Regions from separate parts of the Shewanella sp. 11B5 genome, predicted to be linked through region 2. Evidence: predicted binding sites of a transcription regulator. Region 2 holds the regulator's gene; each other region holds the start of a gene.
What was found. The regulator LexA, encoded in region 2, represses DNA repair genes until DNA is damaged. The targets are predictions, from matches to a motif close to TACTGTATNNNNATACAGTA.

Region 1 (4,938 bases), on a different contig from region 2:
ATTAGACATAGCAAAACTTGGAACAAGTAATTGTCCAAGTAGTGAAATTATCATTGCTATGTTTAACAGCGTATTTCGCATTATGTCGGCCATATGATGAGTACGATTTAACATTAACAATTTAACTAGAGCGATAATAAGAGCTGAATCACATTTTAAGATTTAGCCATAGTTGAATGACCTTTACCTTACATGTGCTATGGCAGAGTAATACCACTGTTACAATAAACCTAAGTAATAAACCTTAGTAATAAACCTTAGTAATAAAAAATCTTAGCATTTAATGCTGGGTAAGCATTTCCATTGGGTTGAATATTGAGGTGTGAGTAAATCACGGCGCATGGCCCATTTTTGTTGTATCCCTTGTGCAGCCAAAAACACTGTATCGCGGCCGTATCGTTGGTTGATGCCGTCAAGCGTGTCCATTAAGGCATAATTAACCTTCGCGGTATTAAATAAATCAAATTGAAAATGTTTCTCGCTGGTTAAATCAACTAGGCCTACACCAATTTTGTAATAACGAACACCATTGCTAAATAATCTCGGGGCGGCGTCGGTCATGGCTTTGGTGAGTTCAATGGTGCAATTGGTTGGACATGGAAAATGGACGATAACTTTATAACTCACAGGCCGTTCGTCATGGGGCGAATTACTGGCAAATAACAACATGGTTTTACAATGTGAGCCTTGTTGACGAGCTTTACTTGCTGCGATGCCAACATGTTTACTCAATGCCTGTAATAGCGATTCAAAATCGCAAATACGTTCGCCCACACTGCGGGTGGAGAAAATTTGTTTTTTATCTGCCCTAGCCTCATCCCATTGTTTACACACTTCGCCGTTAAGTTCGCGTACAGTGCGTTCAATTTCAATACTAAATTGTTTTCTGGCCAAACTGGGTAGCATAGAGGCGAGATCGTATGCGCTGCGAATATTCATCAATTCAAGCTTTTTACTGATGCGCCTGCCAATCCCCCACACCTCTTTTACGGCAAGTTGGCGTAAAATGTCATTACGTTGCTGCGCAGTGTCGATAACGCACACTCCTTGGTATCCCGGGATTTTTTTAGCGGCGTGATTGGCTATTTTAGCTAAGGTTAACGTTTGGCCCATGCCCACACAAACAGCCAAGCGTGCTTCTTTCCAAACGGCACGGCGAATTAAATGACCCTGGCTATGCAGGCATTTGATAGCAGGATAACTGTGTTTAAAAGACAGAAAGCTTTCATCGATGGAGTACACATGTTGCTCTGGTGCAAAACGACCAATTATTGCCATCATCTTTGCCGATAAATCGGCATACAATTCATAATTAGATGAGCACACAATGACATTGCGCTGGGCACATAATGCTTTAGCTTGAAAGTAAGGCAAAAACTTCTCAATACCCGCCTCTTTTGCTTGCCGATTAGCCGCGACAATACAGCCATCGTTATTGCTCAGCACAATAATCGGTCTGCCGCGCCAGTCAGGGCGAAAAACCTGTTCTGCACTGCAATAAAAAGCATTGGCATCGACTAAGGCAAACATTGTTACCTAACCTTTTTTGCTGATAAGCAGTGGGCTTTGACGATGACAACGAATCGAGCGAATAACCACACCTTCAATACTAAAGTCATCATAGTCGCAGATGGTCACAGGTAAATGTTGCTCATTAGACGACATCAGCATTCGCCGATGCATGTCGAGAATTTTACACACAAATTCACCATTAAAATTAGCCACTATCACGTCGCCATTTCTAGCCGTTTCATGACGGTCGACAATCAATAAGTCACCATCATATATTCCCACTCCTTGCATCGACTCACCTTGGGCTAAGCCGATAAAAGTGGAACTTGGATGCTGAATTAATATCTCATCAAGGCTGAGGCCTAACTGAAGATACTCAGCGGCAGGTGATTCGAAACCGGTAATACCGGCACTGGCTGCAATGGGAATAACGCGCATATGACAACCTCTAATATGATGTATACGATACAAATAAATACTGTATAAATAAACAGTACATATTAGCGTTAAATTTTGTCAGCGCAAGTTTATTTGCTTTAAATCGCGACAAGCGGCGGTTATGTTCAACCGTTAACGGCGTTTTTATTGCCTCTGCACAACAACATCGGTCCATAACTAACGCTTCTTCAATGTAGCAAAGCGTCAATACATCAAAGTGATAGCTTCATTATTGATGAAATAATATGTCCAAGGTCAAAATATAATCAGTAAGCTTGGTCTACACTGTTAACAGGAGCAAAAATCAAGCTAACCTGTTTATAAAACAAACGAATATACTTATTTCATATTGGCTCGGGGGTCTAGCATGACACTCGCAACATTCCATATCGACATGCACGATGATAACTGCTTACTGAACCTTGCTGGTGATTGGCAATTAGGCCAAGCACCGCTAGGCGCAGATATTTGTGCTGAGCTGCCATCCAATTGCCAATCTATCACCTTAATCACCACAGAGTTGTCTCATTGGGATTCAAGCCTCGCCATTGCCTTATTACAATTATCTCGCTGGTGTGAGCAGAAAAAAATACCACTCGACACTCAACAAACGCCTCAAGGGTTGCAGCAATTACTGCAACTGGCTACCGATGTTCCTGTTTATCAACCCACTAATGATGGTGCTATTGGCGGATTGTGGCCGACCTTACGTCGAAGTCTTATTAAGCAAGGCTTACAGGTGCACGATGGATTAGTATTTGTTGGCGACTGTACCTTGGTATTAGGCCGTTGGTTGGGAGGTAAAGCGAGAACTCGCCGAAGTGATATCGTTTTTTTTATCGAACAGGCTGGGCCTAAGGGGCTTGCGATTGTTACCTTAATTAGCCTGCTCGTGGGAATGATTTTGGCTTATTTAGGTTCGGTACAGCTGCGTCAATTAGGCGCCCAAGTATATGTGGCTAATTTAGTGGCTATCGGAATGGTGCGTGAAATGGGTGCTCTAATGACAGGCGTTATTATGGCTGGCCGAACCGGAGCCGCTTATGCGGCGCAGTTAGGCACCATGCAAGTTAATGAAGAAATTGATGCGCTGCGAGTGATGGGCATTCCTACCATGGAGTTTCTGGTTTTACCGCGGTTATTAGCATTAATTTTTATTATGCCGCTAATGTGTATTTATTCGGATGTAATAGGCATGATTGGCGGTGCGTTAGTTGCTAACGGTATGGGCGTGAGTTATACCCAATATATTTTGCAAACCCAGGTTGCGATTGATTGGGTCGATATTTCCACTGGTTTAATAAAGAGTTTAATTTTTGGGTTTTTAATTGCGATTGCGGGTTGTCAGGCGGGACTGCTTTGCGGACGTGACTCTAATGCCGTTGGTTTAGCGACGACCCACGCTGTGGTTAAGGCCATTGTTTTTTTGGTTGTCTCCGATGCAGCGCTTAATATCTTATACGATAAATTAGGGATCTAACCATGGTTGATGATGCCTTTATCAGTGTACGTAATCTATCAGTCGGCTACGGCAGTACCGAGGTGCAAAAAAAACTCAACTTCGACATTAACAAGAATGATATCTTTTTTGTCATTGGCGGCAGTGGTTGTGGCAAAACAACCTTGCTGAAATCGATGGTGGGATTACTCACACCACTAAAGGGTGAAGTACTCTATCAAGGCAAAAACTTTTATGAGGCAGATGAACCCACGCAGGTAGCAATGCTCAAAGATTGGGGAATTACCTTCCAAACTGGCGCATTGTTTTCGAGCATGTCGCTTGGCGAGAATGTGGCGTTACCCATGCAGCTCTATACCGACCTTTCGGAGCGACAAATTGCCGAAGCCGTCGCCTATAAACTGGCACTTGTCGGCTTAGCGGGCTTCGAGAAATTTTATCCTGCCGAGTTAAGCGGCGGTATGCACAAACGCGCAGGATTAGCACGGGCGCTGGCATTAGACCCTCAATTGTTATTTTTTGATGAACCCTCTGCAGGTTTAGACCCTATTAGCTCGATGCGTTTAGATCAATTGATCGTGCAAATATGCCAGGCGTTAGACTCTACCGTGATCATTGTGTCCCACGAGCTGCCCAGTATATTGTCAATCGGCACTCGCTGTGTATTTCTGGATAATGAGACCAATACTATGCTCGATTGTGGTGACCCACGAGAATTAAAAATACACAGTAGCCAGCCTAGGGTTCGTCAATTTCTCAATCGTACCGAAAAATCGGAGATCTCATGAGTAAAAGCCAACGACTTCCGCTCGCGATTGGTGCCTTTATATTTGGCGCAATTATCTTAGTGTTTATTGCATTACTGTTCTTTTCCGGTGGGCGTATATTTGCAGAGAAAGCCCCTGTAGTGATGTTTTTTAACAGTTCTGTGCAAGGGTTACAGGTAGGCGCACCGGTAAAATTAAAAGGGGTCATAATAGGTGAAATAAGCGATATCAGTATCGATTTCCCCAACGACAGTAGCCAGGGTGTCACGGCTGCGGTTCATGCCGACTTATTGTTGAAACGTATCAATATAAAAGGGATCCAAGTAGGTGAAGAGTTTTTTTCTCACGCCATCGATAACGGCTTACGCGCCCAGCTGAATTATCTGAGTTTACTCACCGGACTGCTATATGTTGAGCTGGATTTCTTTCCCAACACGTCACCGGTATTTCACGGAGAAAAAGATCAATTATTAGAATTGCCGACCATCGCGACTGATTTCGAATCACTGTCGAAAGACTTGCAATCGTTAAACTTAAAAAGTTTAGTCAACAATGTCGATAATTTAGCTCAGCAGCTCAGTGACATTGCCGCCAGCGGAAAAATACAGCAAGCACTGGATAATTTTGATAATGCAGCCAAAGCAGTTAAAAGCACCGCGATTAACTTAGACAACACTCAAGCAGCATTAGGTAAAAATGGGCTTGAAGTGCTGCTAAAACTCGATAATTTACTGGTGCAATTAAATCATGATGAACCCAAGT
Region 2 (7,578 bases):
ACGCCGTTAATCACCCGCCAGAACTGCCCCAGAGTCACCCGAGTTAAGGTGTCAAAACTGTCACCTGGTTCAAAATGCAAATTGGCTTCTAATAACAATAAACCCGACATTAGCATGCAAAACCAAACGCCGAGTAACATCGCGATAGAATAGCCAAACCACATTCCAGCACCAACAACGGGTAACGAAAACATGCCTGCACCCACAGTGGTTCCGGCAATAATCATCGCCCCACCCAATACAGATTTACCGCTGGTTCGATGCTTGGCAGCATTCATATGATTAGCCATTATTGTCCGTGCTCCGCTTCCACACTATCAACAATGGTTTGTCTTACTAAAGAGCTGAGTAATTTATTAGCGTTATCACGAATTCTGATCACTTCAGCACGATGTTCGTCGCTGCATAAATAGCCCAATTCTTTCAATTTCACACTCAGGGTGTTATATAATTTTTTGTCATAAAATTCTGGTGCAGTAATACCGTGCAGCGCGCCTAATCGTTGGGCTAACAAATGGCTATCGCGTTCCAGTTCTGAGCGCTCAAGATCAGGTTTTATTGCCAGTAAATTAAAAATAATCGCATAACGTTGCAACGTTTCACTGATAGTTTCGGCTAACAATAACACTTGGGTAATATGACGAGGCGTTATCTCAAATTGATCGCTACCTGTCAGTAAACCTTGTTCAAGCATGAAATCTAAAATGCAATCTACATGTTTAGGCACATCATCAATGCCCATAAAGAGTTCAGCTTTAAGCAATGGATAAAAGTCCATTACAATGGCATGAATTCGCTGACGGTCGCACACATCATAATGCACTAAACAACTGGCAATTAATGACGGAAGCGCCATTAAGTGAATAATATTGTTACGGTAATAACTCATGGTGATGGCAATTTTTTCATCAACAGAAATGATTTCGCCAATAAGATCTTTGGTACTGACAAACTTATTTAACGACAAACAATGATCAACAATTGACTTGCCATTACCTTCTGCCACTGAGGCGTATTCGGTATAAGGCACTGTTTTAAGTAAGGCTAAATACAAATCAAGCTGACGCTCTAACTGGCTTCTTTCTAACGCATTTTGCTCTGACGCTAGTAACACTAAACTGGTCAATGTTACTGAGCTGGCTGCGGCAGCGCCATTGATATTAGTCATTACACGGTTAGCTAATAAATTAACTGATGGCGTAAACCAAGAAGGTTTTTGATCAGGATCTTTAGCTAGCTCATCACGCCACTCTGGCGCCTGCTGATTTAAGAACTGTTGTAAATTAATCGGCTCACCAAAATTCACATAACCTTGGCCAAAATTGCCTAACTTACGAATAGCACCAAATACCTGCCAAACTGATTCTTTTTTCTTTTTCTTACCGCTTAATTCTTTGTGATACGTCGCCACTTCCATCACATGGTCATAACCTAAATACACGGGTACTAAGGTCACTGGGCGCTCTATCCCACGTAGCACACTATTAATTGTCATAGCCAACATACCGGTTTTAGGCGCTAACAAACGTCCGGTACGCGAACGGCCGCCTTCAGTGAAATACTCGACCGCATAACCCTTAGCAAATAACTGATCTAAATATTCACGAAATACTGCGGTATAAAGTTTATTACCATTAAAACTACGACGGATAAAGAATGCACCACCACGGCGGAACATCGGCCCTGCTGGCCAAAAATTAAGGTTAATACCGGCAGCAATGTGCGGCGGAACCATGCCCTGATAATACAAAATATACGACAGTAGCAAGTAATCCATATGACTACGATGGCATGGAACGTAAACAATTTCATGGCCATCATGATGTAACTGTCTTACTTGTTCGGCACCTTTGATATTGATACCACTGTATAATTTGTTCCATAACCAAGTCAGGAAACGTTCGGCAATACGCACCAAACTGTCAGAATAGTCGGCGGCAATTTCATCAAGGTATTCAATGGCGGTTTCACGCGCTTTCTCGACCGTTACTTTCTTATTCGCAGACTCTTCTTCAATGGCTTTTTTGATAGATTCTGATTTTAATAAAGAGGCAAACAACGCTTGTCGATTAGGTAATTGTGGCCCTGTCATCACTTTGCGTTGACGGCGGAAATGCACTCGGGCGACTCGGGTTAATTTGTGAGCAATTCTTTTATCAGTACCATGTTCATCGGCCATATGACGAAGCGATAGTGCATTAGAAAACTGGACGAAATTATGGCGTCCTAAAAATAAAATCATTAACCATTTACGTAACCACGTAGGGTTTTCACGTTCAAATACTGCAGCTTTCATGCTGTCTTCTTCTTTACCGGGTGTACGTCCCCAATAAAGGCAAACAGGAACCAACTGTATATCTAATTCAGGACTCTCACTGTGAAGAGACAATAAGCTGGTAAAATAATTAAGGAATTTGTCACCACTTTCACGTTTACCAAATAGTGGTTTGCGGCCCTCTAAACAGACCACACGAGGCACGGTTAAGCCATCAAGCTGTAATGGCTCATAAGGACTGGGCAGACCAAAGCCCTCGGTGATTTCGCTCAACGCAGCAATATCGCTAATAGATTCCGTTTTCATTAAATAAACCAAAGGTTTAGTTGGATCTATATTGAGGTCATCAAAAGGATCGTGAGGGACCACAATGGTCTGTACCATCCACTTTTGAATCCATCTTAATGCTCGTAAAAATATTGAATCTGGTTTTGACATGGTTATTTTCGCAACATAAGCCACTGTAATATTGATGTATAGGATACCAGAAACCACCCTGCTTACACTATCAGACCGATCTATCTTTACGCTTAAGCTCTCACTATCAGAAATAACATAAGACAGAACATTAGTAATAGTTAACTAAAACATATTGTTGAGTGATACTTAATCAACAAAATACAAAAAATAGTTGGTTAATACTTGCGCGAACATAAACACTGTATATAATGACAGTCACTGTATAAAAAGACAGGAATCATCATGAGACCGTTAACGCCGCGCCAAGCAGAAATTTTAGACTTAATTAAAAACAATATCGCCGAAACAGGTATGCCACCCACTCGTGCTGAAATTGCGAATCGTCTTGGCTTTAAAAGTGCTAATGCCGCCGAAGAGCATTTAAAAGCATTAGCCAAAAAAGGCTTTATCGAGATCATGCCTGGTACCTCAAGAGGCATTCGTTTACCTCATGAAGAACAGGTTGAAACCGGTCTGCCACTGATTGGGCAGGTTGCTGCTGGTGAACCAATTTTGGCTCAAGAGCATGTAGAGCAATACTATCAAGTCGATCCAAACATGTTTAAGCCCGCCGCAGATTTTTTGCTGCGAGTGCGTGGTGACAGCATGAAAAACATCGGAATTTTAGAAGGCGACTTACTCGCTGTACACAAAATGCAGCAAGCACGTAATGGCCAGGTTGTTGTGGCACGTGTTGATGATGACGTCACCGTAAAACGATTTGAACAAAAAGGTAATGTGATTTATCTGCATGCCGAAAATGAAGATTACAATCCGATAAAAGTAGATTTAAGTTGCCAAAGCCTAACTATCGAAGGGCTTGCCGTTGGCGTTATCCGTAATGGAGATTGGTTATGAACAAACTAATGGGCATCGCGCCACGCCACCCGGGCTTATGGGTAGATTTAACTGAAACAGAACTGCATGGCACCCAAACCATTCAAACATTAAAAACTGTCACTCAAGGTGAAGCTGAACTGAGCCAATTGTGCAGCCAGTTAGCGATATTGAGCCAGCAAGGCAGATGGATTGTATTAATTAGCCCGCCCCATATTGGCTATAAACATATGCTGGCAAGTGCTGGTGTAAGAATGGATCGCATTTTACTGGTGCACACCAAAGATGAAGTCGAAACATTATGGGCCATGGAGAAAGCGCTCACTAGCGGTACATCGAGCGCAGTAGTGACTTGGACAAGCTCACTTGATGCTCGTGATAGTCGCCGTTTAGAAATTGTTGCTAAAAGTGCACGTGCATTAGGGGTGGTAATTGAAGATGTGAATGCTCACTTACCTCACAAACATCAACTTGTTAGCCCTACTTTAACAAATGGAACAAGTAATTTTTGCTCATTTCACTAAGCACGAACCCTTCATTACCAAGCCCTGTATTGAATTCAGGGTTTTTTTTCATCTTTTTTCAGCCTATTAGCCAACAAAGTGATCTTGATCAATGTTTAATCTACAAGTAATGTGGTTAACAAGGATGAAACATTTTTTATCTTTAATTGGACGTGAATGACAGTAATCAAGATTACTTTCAGACAAATGATCCAAATCAAAATTGATAAGTTCAGTCGTAGGTACAAGCGTGGTGCACAGCTAACAATAAAACCGTAGACCGTCTGTTTACAGCCACCAAAGTACTTTGAGGTCATCAAACTTTTTTCGGGAACCGAAGAGTTTGCATAGAGCAGAGAATTACTGTGTGACTCTTCTTTGTAGTTGCTATTTGCAATTAGCAGAGGAGTAGTCTTGTGAAGCAATGGTTGTATTGTTTACTGGTTGTGTTTGTAGCACTTCCGCTTGGGGCAACAGAAATGCCCCTCAACATGACTCAAGGCGTGACAGATATCAGTGGCAAGGTTTACGACCTCCATATGACAATTCTTTATATCTGTTGTGTAATTGGGTTAGTGGTGTTTGGGATCATGATTTACTCAATGATTTATCACCGCAAATCAAAAGGCGCTGTCGCGGCCAATTTTCACGAAAGTACCAAAGTGGAAATTGCTTGGACCGTCATCCCTTTCATCATCTTAATCGGCATGGCTATTCCAGCCACCAAAACCTTGATTGCTATGGAAGATCCCAGTGATGCTGATCTCACCATAAAAATTACTGGGTCGCAGTGGAAGTGGCATTACAGCTATTTTGATAAAGACATCGAATTTTACAGCACATTATCCACCCCCAGAGCTCAAATTGATGGCAGTGAGGCCAAAGGAGAACATTACCTCCTCGAAGTCGATAAGCCATTAGTACTGCCAATTAATCAAAAAGTGCGCTTCTTGATGACATCTGATGATGTTATTCATTCATGGTGGGTGCCGGCGTTTGCCGTTAAAAAAGATGCCAATCCAGGCTTTATTAACGAATCGTGGACCCGCATTGATAAACCCGGTATTTACCGCGGCCAATGTGCCGAATTATGCGGTAAAGACCATGGTTTCATGCCGATTGTGGTGCAAGCATTATCGGAGGCCGATTTTGATAATTGGTTAGTGGAGCAAAAACAACTAGCAAGCAATGCTGCTGCAGCCGCTGCGGCATCAATGTCTAAAACCTTGTCTCTTGAGGAGCTAACCTCACAAGGTGAGCAAATCTATATTGCTAGGTGCGCCGCTTGTCATCAACCCAATGGCGCGGGTCTTCCTGGTGTATTCCCATCATTAATTGGCAGCCCTATCATAAAAGGGCCTGTTGAAGATCACCTGAATATCGTCTTAAACGGTAAACCAGGAACCGCAATGCAAGCCTTTGCAAAACAACTTAGCGCCCAAGAAATTGCCGCAGTAATTACCTTTGAGCGTAATGCCTGGGGCAATAATAGCGGTGATGTAGTTCAAGCTGCTGATATAGGCAACTTTTTAGGCAGTAACGAGGCAAGCACCGAACCAAGTAAAGCAGTAACCGATGCAGCAAATACTATTGCAGCAACGACAACTGACATTACCGATGCGGTTACCGCAAAAGCCAATCAAGCTGTCGAAGCCGTAGCAGAAGCTGTTGTACCAGAGGATCTGCCCACTTTAACCTTGGAGCAATTAATTGCTGAAGGTGAGCAGGTTTATGCTACGACATGTGCTGCGTGTCACCAAGCCACTGGCGCAGGTTTACCTGGCGCTTTCCCTTCACTTATTGGCAGCCCTGTTGTTACCGGACCTGTTAGCGGACATATCGATATCGTTATGCACGGTAAACCAGGAACCGCAATGCAGGCATTTAGTGGTCAACTTAGCCCTCGCAAGATGGCGGCGGTGATTACGTATGAGCGCAATGCGTGGGGCAATAATTCTGGCGAGGCGGTGCAACCTGCCGATGTCGCTAGCCATGGACAGTAGGGGAAAACAATGAGCACAACAACGCACGATACACTGGCTACCGCTCATGATGATCATCATCACGGGGCTCCGAAGGGGCTAATGCGCTGGCTACTCACCACTAACCATAAAGATATTGGATCGCTATATTTATGGTTTAGTTTCATTATGTTTCTTACTGGCGGCGCCATGGCAATGGTCATTCGAGCTGAATTGTTTCAGCCTGGATTACAGCTAGTAGAGCCTAACTTTTTTAATCAGATGACCACAGTTCATGGTCTCATCATGGTATTTGGGGCGGTGATGCCCGCTTTTACCGGATTAGCTAACTGGTTAATTCCAATGATGATTGGTGCGCCAGATATGGCACTACCGCGAATGAACAACTGGAGCTTTTGGATTTTACCCTTCGCCTTTGCCATGTTATTAGGTTCGCTATTTATGGAAGGCGGCGGTCCTAACTTTGGTTGGACATTCTACGCCCCGCTCTCAACCACCTATAGCCCTGACAGTACCGCCCTATTTGTTTTCTCCATTCACATAATGGGAATAAGTTCGATAATGGGCGCAATTAACGTCATTGTAACCATTGTAAACTTGCGAGCTCCTGGCATGACATGGATGAAGTTACCTTTATTTGTGTGGACCTGGCTTATTACCGCATTTTTACTGATTGCGGTAATGCCAGTGCTCGCAGGTGCGGTCACCATGGTATTAACCGATAAGTTTTTTGGTACTAGCTTTTTTGATGCAGCAGGTGGTGGCGATCCGGTGATGTTCCAGCATATTTTCTGGTTCTTTGGTCATCCCGAAGTTTACATCATGATTTTACCGTCCTTCGGTATTATCTCCGCGATAGTACCAACCTTTAGCCGTAAAAAGCTGTTTGGTTATTCCTCAATGGTTTACGCCACTGCCAGTATTGCCATTCTGTCATTTTTGGTATGGGCACATCACATGTTTACCACTGGTATGCCTGTTTTTGCCGAATTGTTTTTCATGTATTGCACCATGTTGATTGCCATTCCAACCGGGGTGAAAGTGTTTAATTGGGTCGCAACAATGTGGCGTGGTTCTATGACATTTGAAACCCCAATGCTGTTTGCTGTGGCATTCATTATCCTGTTCACCATTGGTGGCTTTTCGGGTTTGATGCTGGCAATTACCCCTGCGGACTTCCAATACCACGACACTTACTTTGTCGTAGCTCACTTCCATTATGTACTGGTTACTGGGGCGATATTCTCCATTATGGCGGCGGCTTATTATTGGCTGCCTAAATGGACCGGCCATATGTATAACGAGACCTTAGGCAAGTGGCACTTTTGGTGTTCGGTAATATCCGTCAACGTGTTGTTTTTCCCAATGCACTTTCTAGGTTTAGCGGGTATGCCACGTAGGATCCCCGACTACGCTGTACAGTTTGCCGATGTGAATCAAATTGTGTCGATTGGTGGCTTTGCATTTGGTTTATCTCAGCTAATTTTCCTTGTTGTGGTACTCAAATGTATCAAGGGTGGCA
Region 3 (9,837 bases), on a different contig from region 2:
ACCCTATTAATGTGCGAGTTGCTATGGCTAAAACCTGAGCAACAGCAAAGTTTAACAGCAAAAAGTGAGTCATTATGTTTACTGGAATAATCGAAGCCCTTGGCACATTACGTAAAATTGATCGTAAAGGTAACGATATCCGCTTAACGGTTGCCAGTGGTAAGTTGGATTTAACCGACGTAAAGCTAGGTGATAGTATTGCAACCAATGGCGTGTGTTTGACCGTTGTTGAGCGTTTATGTGATGGTTACGTTGCTGATATATCGGCAGAAACCGTTGACTTAACGGGCTTTAGTCATTATCAAGTAGGTCAGAAAGTTAATCTAGAGAAAGCGGTTACGGCAACCACTCGATTGGGTGGACACATGGTGAGTGGACACGTTGATGGCATTGCCAAAGTTGAGCAATGCGCTTACAGAGGCAAGGCACTCGAGTTTTGGTTATCGGTACCAGCTCAATTAAGTCGCTATATTGCTCACAAAGGCTCGATCACCATCGATGGTGTTAGCCTGACCGTTAATGAAGTTGATGGCGCTCGTTTTAGATTAACGATTGTGCCTCACACTGCTGGTGAAACCACGCTGGTGGATCTAAAAGTAGGTGATAGTGTCAATATCGAAGTCGATTTAATCGCGCGCTATTTAGAGCGTTTAATGCAACCGGAAGCTAACCATGTGCAGCCTTCATCGGGCGTGACCATGGAATTACTCGCTAAATCAGGTTTTTTACGTTAAACGCGACAATTTTTACGTTAATTGCGACAGTAAAACAGCATTTTTACTCTATACATAATTCGCAATACCAGTAGATTTAATACCTAAATTTTAAATCAAACACTTACTAAATAAAGGTCTGACAATGGCGCTACATAGCATAGAAGAAATCATTGAAGATATTCGTCAAGGTAAGATGGTTATCTTGATGGATGATGAAGACAGAGAGAATGAAGGTGATTTGATCATGGCCGCTGATAAAGTGACGCCAGCAGCAATCAACTTCATGGCAACCTATGGCCGTGGATTAATTTGCCAAACAATGACCAAAGAGCGTTGTCAGCAGCTTAATTTGCCTTTAATGGTTACTAATAATAATGCCCAGTTCTCGACGAATTTTACCGTGTCAATTGAAGCGGCTACTGGAGTCACAACAGGTATTTCTGCTCATGACCGTGCAGTGACTGTACAAGCTGCTGTTGCCAAAGACGCCAAAGCCTCTGATTTAGTGCAACCTGGGCATATTTTTCCGTTGATGGCACAAGAGGGCGGAGTATTAATACGTGCTGGTCACACTGAAGCCGGTTGTGATTTAGCACGCTTAGCTGGCTGTGAGCCTTCTGGTGTGATTGTTGAAATTTTAAACGAAGATGGCACCATGGCGCGCCGTCCCGATTTAGAAATATTCAGTGAAAAGCATGGGATTAAAATCGGTACTATTGCCGACTTAATTGAATACCGTAATACGAATGAAACCACGGTTGTACGCGAAGCTCAGTGTAAATTACCGACTCGTTTTGGTGAGTTTACTATGGTGACCTTCAGAGACACTATCGATAATCAACTACACTACGCCTTGATTAAAGATGACGTAAAACCAAATTGTTTGGTGCGTGTGCATTTACAAAATACCTTCAATGATTTACTGCATTCGGAACGTGATCAAAAGCGCAGTTGGCCATTAGAAAAAGCCATGGAGCGGATAGCTTCAGAAGGTGGTGTTTTAGTGTTATTGGGTAATGATGAACATACGAGTAATTTATTGGCCAAAGTAAAAGCGTTTGAAGCTGAAGACAATGGTCAATCTCCAGCGCCAGCTATGTGGCAAGGAACATCTCGTCGTGTTGGCGTAGGCTCGCAAATTCTGTCGAGTTTAGGTGTCAGCACTATGCGTTTACTCAGTTCGCCAAAACGTTATCATTCACTGTCTGGTTTCGGTTTAGAAGTGACTGATTATATAGCTGAATAATTTTGGCTGATGGTAAATTTAACAAATTCATTAATTGCATAGCGCTCAGGGCTTTTGGCTGTGATATCATAACGCCTCTTTTTGCCCCGAGCCGGGTGCTTTAGCTAATTTAGGTAAGATAGAATGAACGTAGTTCAAGGTAATATCGAAGCGAAAAATGCCAAAGTGGCGATCGTAATATCGCGATTCAATAGCTTTTTAGTTGAAAGTCTGCTTGATGGTGCAATAGACACATTAAAGCGTTTCGGCCAGGTCAGTGACGACAACATTACTGTTGTTCGCGTACCTGGTGCAGTTGAATTACCACTTGCTGCAAAACGTGTGGCTGCAAGTGGAAAGTTTGACGGTATCATTGCATTAGGTGCTGTCATTCGTGGCGGTACACCTCATTTTGAATTTGTTGCTGGTGAATGTAACAAAGGTCTTGCACAAGTTGCATTAGAGTATGATCTTCCTGTTTCATTCGGTGTATTAACTACAGATACCATTGAACAAGCTATTGAGCGTTCAGGTACTAAAGCAGGTAACAAAGGTGGCGAAGCAGCCCTTAGTTTGCTTGAAATGGTTAATGTACTGCAACAACTAGAACAACAGCTGTAATAGTAGGAAAAGTATGAAACCTTCAGAGCGCCGTAAGGCCCGCCGTTTAGCCGTTCAAGCCATTTATTCATGGCAGTTAAGTCAAAACAAAGTTGCTGACGTAGAACATGAGTTTTTAACTGAACAGAACACTGACGGTGTTGATGTCGCTTATTTTCGTGAGTTGTTAACTGGTGTAGCATCAAAAACATCGCAAATTGATGAGCTGTTAAAGCCGCATCTTGATCGTAAGTTTGAAGAAGTATCACCAGTAGAAAAAGCCATTGTGCGTCTGGCAACTTATGAGTTGACCTTCCGTAAAGATGTGCCGTTTAAAGTGGCGATTAACGAAGGTATCGAGTTAGCGAAAGCGTTTGGTGCTGAAGATAGTCACAAATTTGTCAACGGCTTGCTTGATAAGTTAGTGAAGCATAAGTAACACCAGAACGGTATCTTCGGATACCGTTTTCATTTGTTATCAATTGTTTCAAAATTAAGGTGGACGGTTTACCGTACCAGACTGAATGTGAAAGAATTCCAACTCATCGAACATTACTTCCGCAATAAAGGCCTAAAAAGGCGCGATGTTGAGTTAAGCATCGGCGATGACTGTGCGTTAGTGAATCCTGCAGACAATAAATCGTTAGCGATTTCTTGTGATACCCTTGTTGAAAACGTCCACTTTTTAGCAGACATTCCTGCTCATGCTTTAGGTTATAAATCGTTAGCGGTTAACCTTTCTGACCTCGCCGCAATGGGAGCTGAACCTGCCTGGTTTACCTTAGCGTTGACCTTGCCTGATGTTGACCAGCCTTGGTTAGCACATTTCAGTGAAGGCCTGTTCGAGATTGCAGAATATTATGGTATTGCCTTAATTGGTGGTGATACTACACGTGGACCTCGCAGTATCAGTATTACGATTAATGGCCAAGTTCCTAAAGGCACTGCATTAACCCGTGATGGTGCAAAAATAGGTGATTGGGTTTATGTGACAGGCACATTAGGTGACTCAGCTTTAGGTCTTGATATCCTCAGAGGAGTCAAAACAGTTAACACTGAAGATAAAGAATATCTAATTAATCGCCATTATTACCCAACGCCTCGTGTTTTAGCAGGCCAAGCGCTTCGTACACTCGCCACCAGTGCTATCGATTTATCAGATGGCTTAATGTCTGACATTGGGCATATATTAACGGCATCAAAAGTGGGCGCCGTCATCGATGTGAATCAAATTCCGTTATCAAACTCAATTAAAGCCAATCTCAGCCATGAAGATGCATTAAGTTATGCACTTACTGGTGGTGAAGACTACGAGTTATTGTTTACGGTTCCTGAGTCTCAACGTGGCGCAATTGATACAGCGTTAATTCATGCTGGTGTAAAATTTGTTAAAATTGGCCAAATCAGTGCAGGTGATAAATTAAAACTAGTAGAAAATGGGCTAGAATTTAACCCAATTTCACGTGGCTTTGTGCATTTTTAATTGAAGTACTATGAGACTATTAACCCAAGATAAATTCGTAAAAAAACTGTCTTTAGCCAATCCAATTCACTTTTTGGCATTAGGCTTTGGCAGCGGTAAAGCGGCAAAAGCACCAGGTACTTTTGGTACTTTAGCCGCTGTTCCCATCGTGCTACTCATGCAACAGTTAAGCTTAACTAATTACCTTATCATTACCTGTATTAGCATGCTCGCTGGATTCTATATTTGTGGCAAAGCAGCTAAAGATATGGGCGTACATGACCATGGTGCAATTGTATGGGACGAAGTAGTTGGCTTGATGATCACCATGATTGCAGCGCCTTTAGGTTTTATGTGGTTAGCACTTGGTTTTGTACTATTTCGCTTTTTTGATATCGTAAAACCATGGCCTATTCGCTGGCTCGATGCCAAAGTGCATGGCGGTTTTGGGATAATGATTGATGATGTATTGGCGGGAATATTTTCGTTAATCGGTGTACAACTAGCGGTCTATTATCTATAAATATTTTATCAATACCAGATTATAAGTAGCTGATTATAACAATGATTATAAACGCACCTAATACATAAACAGAGCATATTTGTGCTCTTTTTTGTCGATAATACTTATACTTAATCAGTTGCAGCTACTTATTAGGATGATTTTGCGGTAAGTAGATTCGTCCGCAATTGCTCTAACTCTGTATTCATATTAGTTAAACGTTGTTTGTAATCTGTTCCATAAACAGTGCAGTTAAATAGTTTACCAATCGGATTGTAGCGTAACATCCATAATTGCTGAAAATAATTGTCGTTAGAACAATAATTTGGTTCTTTGAGTGTGTGCATCGAGGTCGTTGAAACCGGTTCCTTTACTAGGCTGACAATATACTCGGCCATGAGATTGTCACTGTCTGTTGGCTTAAGCAACGCATATGCTAACCATTTCTCATAAAAAGCCACACTATCAGACTGCACTTCAATTAACATTTGTTCTGTAACGTTATGGGCAAAAAGCCATTCTCCAGAAAATATCCGTTCAAAATCACTATCAGTTAACTCGAATGATGTTTGCCAAGCTGTGACTTTGGTTACAACAGCTGTATCTGTGGTCTTAGCTAAAGTGCTAGCTAAATTAAGCTGATATTTTATCATGTTAACGGCAATCATATGATTGAGTGTTGAGCGAGATGAGTGATAAACCATATTCCAAAAATGTGCATCTTTGTTTAAAAATGCTACCGCAGCTTGTTGGTCAAGTTTGTTGTCAGATGTATCTACACTTATTATCGCAGCAAGCTGACGAACATCTCTTAACTTAAAAAGCAGACCCCAGTGAGCTTGATTATTTGGGGTTAAAGACTGTGGTTCTTCTTGCCAATAAGGCATATCTAATAATGTATTATATTGTTGTATATTGGCTTTATGAGCGCCAATGACATTTCTAATACTATCGCTATTATCGCTAATAAATTCACTGCATATTATCAAATCCGTTTGATAACAAGCGGTTTTAAAATTGTCAGTTAACTCAACTTCTTGCTCGCTGAAGCTGATTAATGGTTTTTTATCATTTGTTTTATCATCTCCTATTGTGCCTACGATAGTAATTGCATACTCATAGCCATTTTCGCTAGGGTCGATAGGTTGCTGTTTTAGCCAGTTTTCAACTAAAAGAGTGTTAGGTGACTTTGTTCTGTCTGTTGCATTAATGGCCACTAAACAGACAACGGTAAATACCAGTAAGCTACATATTAGCCCGACAAAAATACCCAAGCCCTTTATTACTTTCATCATTATGATTTATCCGTAAATCTATTTTAACTTTACGTTAACATATTGATTTGCTTTTTATAAGTGCATAACGATTATTGCAACAGCTCGCGGGCATTAGCCAAGGTATTTTCTGTAATGACCTCCCCCCCTAATAAGCGTTCAAGGTCATTCACCCGTTGATCTTTATCTAAGGTCTGCATGGTCGTTTCGGTGTTGCCACCTTTATTAAATTTATTCACAAACATATGTTGATGGCCATTACCTGCAACTTGCGGCAAATGGGTGACACATAACACTTGAGTCGACTCACCAAGGCTACGTAACATACGACCGACGACAGATGCTGTTGGTCCAGAAATACCCACATCAACTTCATCGAATATGAGTGTTGGAGTGGCGACTTTTTTAGCTGTGATCACTTGAATCCCTAATCCAATACGCGATAACTCACCGCCAGAGGCAACTTTAGAAATCGGTTGTAATGGTTGTCCAGGGTTAGTGGTCACCATAAATTCAATGCTATCGCAGCCATTAACTGAAATGTTGTCCGGATTATGATTAATCTGAATGGTAAATTTACCCTTAGGCATATTGAGCTCATGGATAGACTGAGTGACTAGCTTGTCTAATTCTTTGGCATAACGACTACGACTTTGACTCAGTTTTTGTGCATTGGTTAAATAGGCATTTCTGGTGGCTTCAAGTTGTTGTCTTATACCATCTAATTTAGTTTCATCGTCAGCAAGTTCGGTTAATTCATTCATCAATGCTTGATGATGTAGCGCCAACTTATCTGCACTCACATGATGCTTACGCGCCAATTGCATTGCCGTTGAAAGGCGTTTTTCTAAATAGGCAAAATGTTCTGGATCAAGCTCTAAACTGCTTAAATAACTTTCAATTTCGCTAGCGCTTTCTTGTACTTGAATCAACGCATCGCTAATCATAGTACTAATAGGCGCAAGGGATTCATCATAACCTTGAAGCGTATCAGCAATGCTGGCTACTTTATTAAGCAGAGATTCTATATTGCCTTCATCACTTTCGGTCAATAAGTGTAACCCTGCTTGGCAACGTTCAATTAAATCTGTGCCATTGGCTAAGCGTTTGTGTTCTTGTTCTATTTCATCAAATTCTTCCAAGCCTAAGTTAAACTCATTAAGCTCTTCTACTTGATATTGCAGTAGCTGTTGGCGTGAAATGCGTTCGTGCTGAGCTTGCTCAAGATGCTTTAGCTCGTTTTCCACTTGTTTGCAGCGTTGATAGCTAGCGCTAACGCTATCAAGCAGTATTTTGTGGTTAGCATAGTGGTCGAGTAGGTTTAATTGATGCTCGCTTTTAAGCATTGCGTGATGTGCATGTTGGCCGTGAACACCAATCAATAGTTGCCCGATAGCTTTTAATTGCGTCACAGGCACAGGATTACCATTTATGTAGGCTCTTGAGCGGCCATCACTGTTAATGGTTCGACGCAATATACACTCATCTTCAGCATCAAGATCGCTATCTTCAAGCCAGCGTTTGGCTAAAGGAACATCATGAAGGGTAAATCGTGCACTTACTTCAGTTTTGGTGGCTCCAGGCCTGACAGTGTTGGCATCACTTCGATTACCAAGACATAATCCAAGCGCATCGATAGCAATCGATTTACCTGCACCTGTTTCGCCGGTGATGCTTGTCATACCGGCTTTAAAGTCGAGTTCTAAAAAGCGTACTATAGCAAAGTTGTTGATGCTGAGTTGGCAAAGCATAATGAATTCCTGTCAATGAAACTACCAAACCACTGTATTGATAAACAGTATATACTGATTTTATATACAGTAAAGTGGTTGAGCAATAATTATCGTTGACTATTTTATCATCTAGGTTTGATTGATCATTAAGCAATGGATTTTAAGAGTGTTTCTATTATTGGCAAACTGATAAAAGTGATTAATGTGCCATATAAAATGCCTTGGGCGCTGACGTTGGCGTTAATTTGGTAGCGGTCGGCCAAAAGATACACACTTGCTGCCGTTGGTAACGCTGCTAAAATAACTCCCATGGTCAGTAATTCCTTTTCTACGCCGAACAGTTTGAGTAATCCAAAGGCTATTAATGGTTGAATAATTAACTTGAGTAAATTGATTAAATTCAGTTCCGCAATCAAACCAATACTGAACATCTTTGTGTCAGATTGATGTCGTAAGGCTTTGGCAAGTACCATTCCTATGGCAAACAGTGCACATGGGCTAGAGGTATTTCCCACCTGGTGTAACATTAAGGCCAGACTATCCGGTAAGGTAATATGCAGTGCTGATAAACCAATGCCAATAACACTGCCAACCACGATTGGGTTTTTATACAGGGCATTAGCCATGATGACGATGGCATGGTCGGTTGATTGTTTATCACGGCTGGCTAGCTCAATTGATACTAAAGCAAAAGCAAACATGATCACTGACAACAAGCTGGCAATCGCTGCAGCGACTAATGCCATTTTATGACCTGGGAATAATAAACTCAGCAATGGAATACCAATAAATGCGGTATTACCAAAGGTAGCGTTTAATGCACGCATTGCCGCAACGGCTTGCTTCTTAGGTGTGCTAAGTAGTGATACAACAATCACTAAGGCGTAAGTAATGACCATCGCTAGGCTAAACCCACCGATAAAGCCCCATTGAATAATGTCTTCAATGCGCGTTTCAGCGAGCACAATCAGTAATATTGCGGGGAAAGCAATGTAATAGACAAACTGATTGAGGATCAAATCGGTGTCTGCTGGCAACAGTCGCATTTTTTGAACAATACTGCCGAGCAGCATAATAATAAATACAGCGATTAGCGGGGTAAGAATACTGGACATCCCTCGCAATTCCTTAGCAAAATGATAATAAGATCACTTTACTGCTTTTCGATAGGCAGTTGCAATTAGGCTAAAGTTAAACGAGTGATTATTTGTCAGATTTTAAGGCTAAATTCGCCTTTGATATTTTCGGAGGGGGTAATATTCCCAGTTCAGAAAAAAAATGCACTTGCCTTCTTAATTCAAACAACGAACCTACTCGTACTTGATTACCAATTACTAGTGTCCAGTCATCAGTTTTACCATTGGCGTTACTGAAAGTGAAACCTTGATAAAAAATTCTTCTCATTGCACGAGACTCAATAAAAAGCCTGAATAATTTCAGGCTAAATGATGTTGATTGACATTAATCGATTTGTTCTACAAGTTCGAACTACAGGCTAATACCAATATTAGACACACCAGCTTCGATAATATCTTTACGCAAACCTTTAACCAGTTCGCTGGTTATGTCTGGATTGGCTTCGATAATGTCGAGTACCATGCCTTGTAATTCTTTTTCTTGTTCCATTACTGGATGCGAAAAAACAAACTCATCGAGTTCTTCATCCATTAATGATTCATCACTAATAGCTTCAATATAATTGGCGACGGTGCTTGATGATAACTTACTGATGTTAGTAATATCTTCTTCAATTTTTCCATCTATCGCACCCATTAAGGTGGCGATGGCAACAGCCGCATCCATGGCGGGATAAGCACCATAGGCTTCAAAGTCGCTAGGATCAGGGGTGTTTTCATCGAGGCGCTGTAAATGCACATCAATATTGAACTTAAGCTTTTTGTCATATTGGCTTTGCCATAATAACTCTAGTGCAGTACCTAATACCTGCGGTTGGCCAAATTCACATACTTCAGAAAATAATTGATAATTTGGGAGCATTCTTTGACACAGTGCGAGTGCAAAAAGCTGCTTCTGAGGTAACGACAATGCCTTTAGGCGTTTAAAAAAACCGGTTTTACTGGTCATGGGGAACATCCACTGATAGCTGGTTTATCACTTGATTTGCAGCTGATTCTACCTTAGTTAACTCATCAAGTAACTCTAGTATTTCAGGTTCTAGGTCATCGATGTCAATTTTATGCTTTAATGCTGACTCAATATCCCGGCAGAGCTTTTGTGTGGTCGGTACGCCGCAATAACATGTTGCGCCATGCAGTTTATGCACTGCCTGCAATAGTGTCTGTGCATCTCTGGCTATTAATGCCT

Region 1: CXF78_RS12790 (LexA family protein) is a predicted target of LexA. The motif match lies at 1,989-2,008, and genes of this name have one in related genera.
Region 3: recN (DNA repair protein RecN) is a predicted target of LexA. The motif match lies at 7,561-7,580, and genes of this name have one in related genera.

Annotation. Positions count from the first base shown of each region.
Region 1 covers NZ_PJAP01000543.1:199-5,136, reverse strand. Annotated here, with positions in the region: partial or broken gene CXF78_RS12800 (hypothetical protein) at 1-54, opposite strand, end outside; gene CXF78_RS12795 (Y-family DNA polymerase) at 274-1,530, opposite strand; gene CXF78_RS12790 (LexA family protein) at 1,537-1,950, opposite strand; gene CXF78_RS12785 (MlaE family ABC transporter permease) at 2,318-3,430, shown strand; gene CXF78_RS12780 (ABC transporter ATP-binding protein) at 3,433-4,197, shown strand; partial or broken gene CXF78_RS12775 (MlaD family protein) at 4,194-4,938, shown strand, end outside.
Region 2 covers NZ_PJAP01000357.1:586-8,163, forward strand. Annotated here, with positions in the region: partial or broken gene CXF78_RS07790 (aromatic amino acid transport family protein) at 1-290, opposite strand, end outside; gene plsB (glycerol-3-phosphate 1-O-acyltransferase PlsB) at 290-2,713, opposite strand; gene lexA (transcriptional repressor LexA) at 2,978-3,592, shown strand; gene CXF78_RS07805 (cell division inhibitor SulA) at 3,589-4,095, shown strand; gene coxB (cytochrome c oxidase subunit II) at 4,491-6,077, shown strand; gene ctaD (cytochrome c oxidase subunit I) at 6,087-7,578, shown strand, end outside.
Region 3 covers NZ_PJAP01000218.1:272-10,108, reverse strand. Annotated here, with positions in the region: partial or broken gene ribD (bifunctional diaminohydroxyphosphoribosylaminopyrimidine deaminase/5-amino-6-(5-phosphoribosylamino)uracil reductase RibD) at 1-10, shown strand, start outside; gene CXF78_RS01870 (riboflavin synthase) at 75-734, shown strand; gene ribBA (bifunctional 3,4-dihydroxy-2-butanone-4-phosphate synthase/GTP cyclohydrolase II) at 859-1,962, shown strand; gene ribE (6,7-dimethyl-8-ribityllumazine synthase) at 2,086-2,562, shown strand; gene nusB (transcription antitermination factor NusB) at 2,576-2,980, shown strand; gene thiL (thiamine-phosphate kinase) at 3,068-4,024, shown strand; gene CXF78_RS01845 (phosphatidylglycerophosphatase A family protein) at 4,035-4,526, shown strand; gene CXF78_RS01840 (hypothetical protein) at 4,658-5,722, opposite strand; gene recN (DNA repair protein RecN) at 5,872-7,530, opposite strand; gene CXF78_RS01830 (AEC family transporter) at 7,659-8,627, opposite strand; gene CXF78_RS01825 (DUF3319 domain-containing protein) at 8,716-8,916, opposite strand; gene CXF78_RS01820 (YjaG family protein) at 9,001-9,597, opposite strand; partial or broken gene CXF78_RS01815 (Hpt domain-containing protein) at 9,587-9,837, opposite strand, start outside.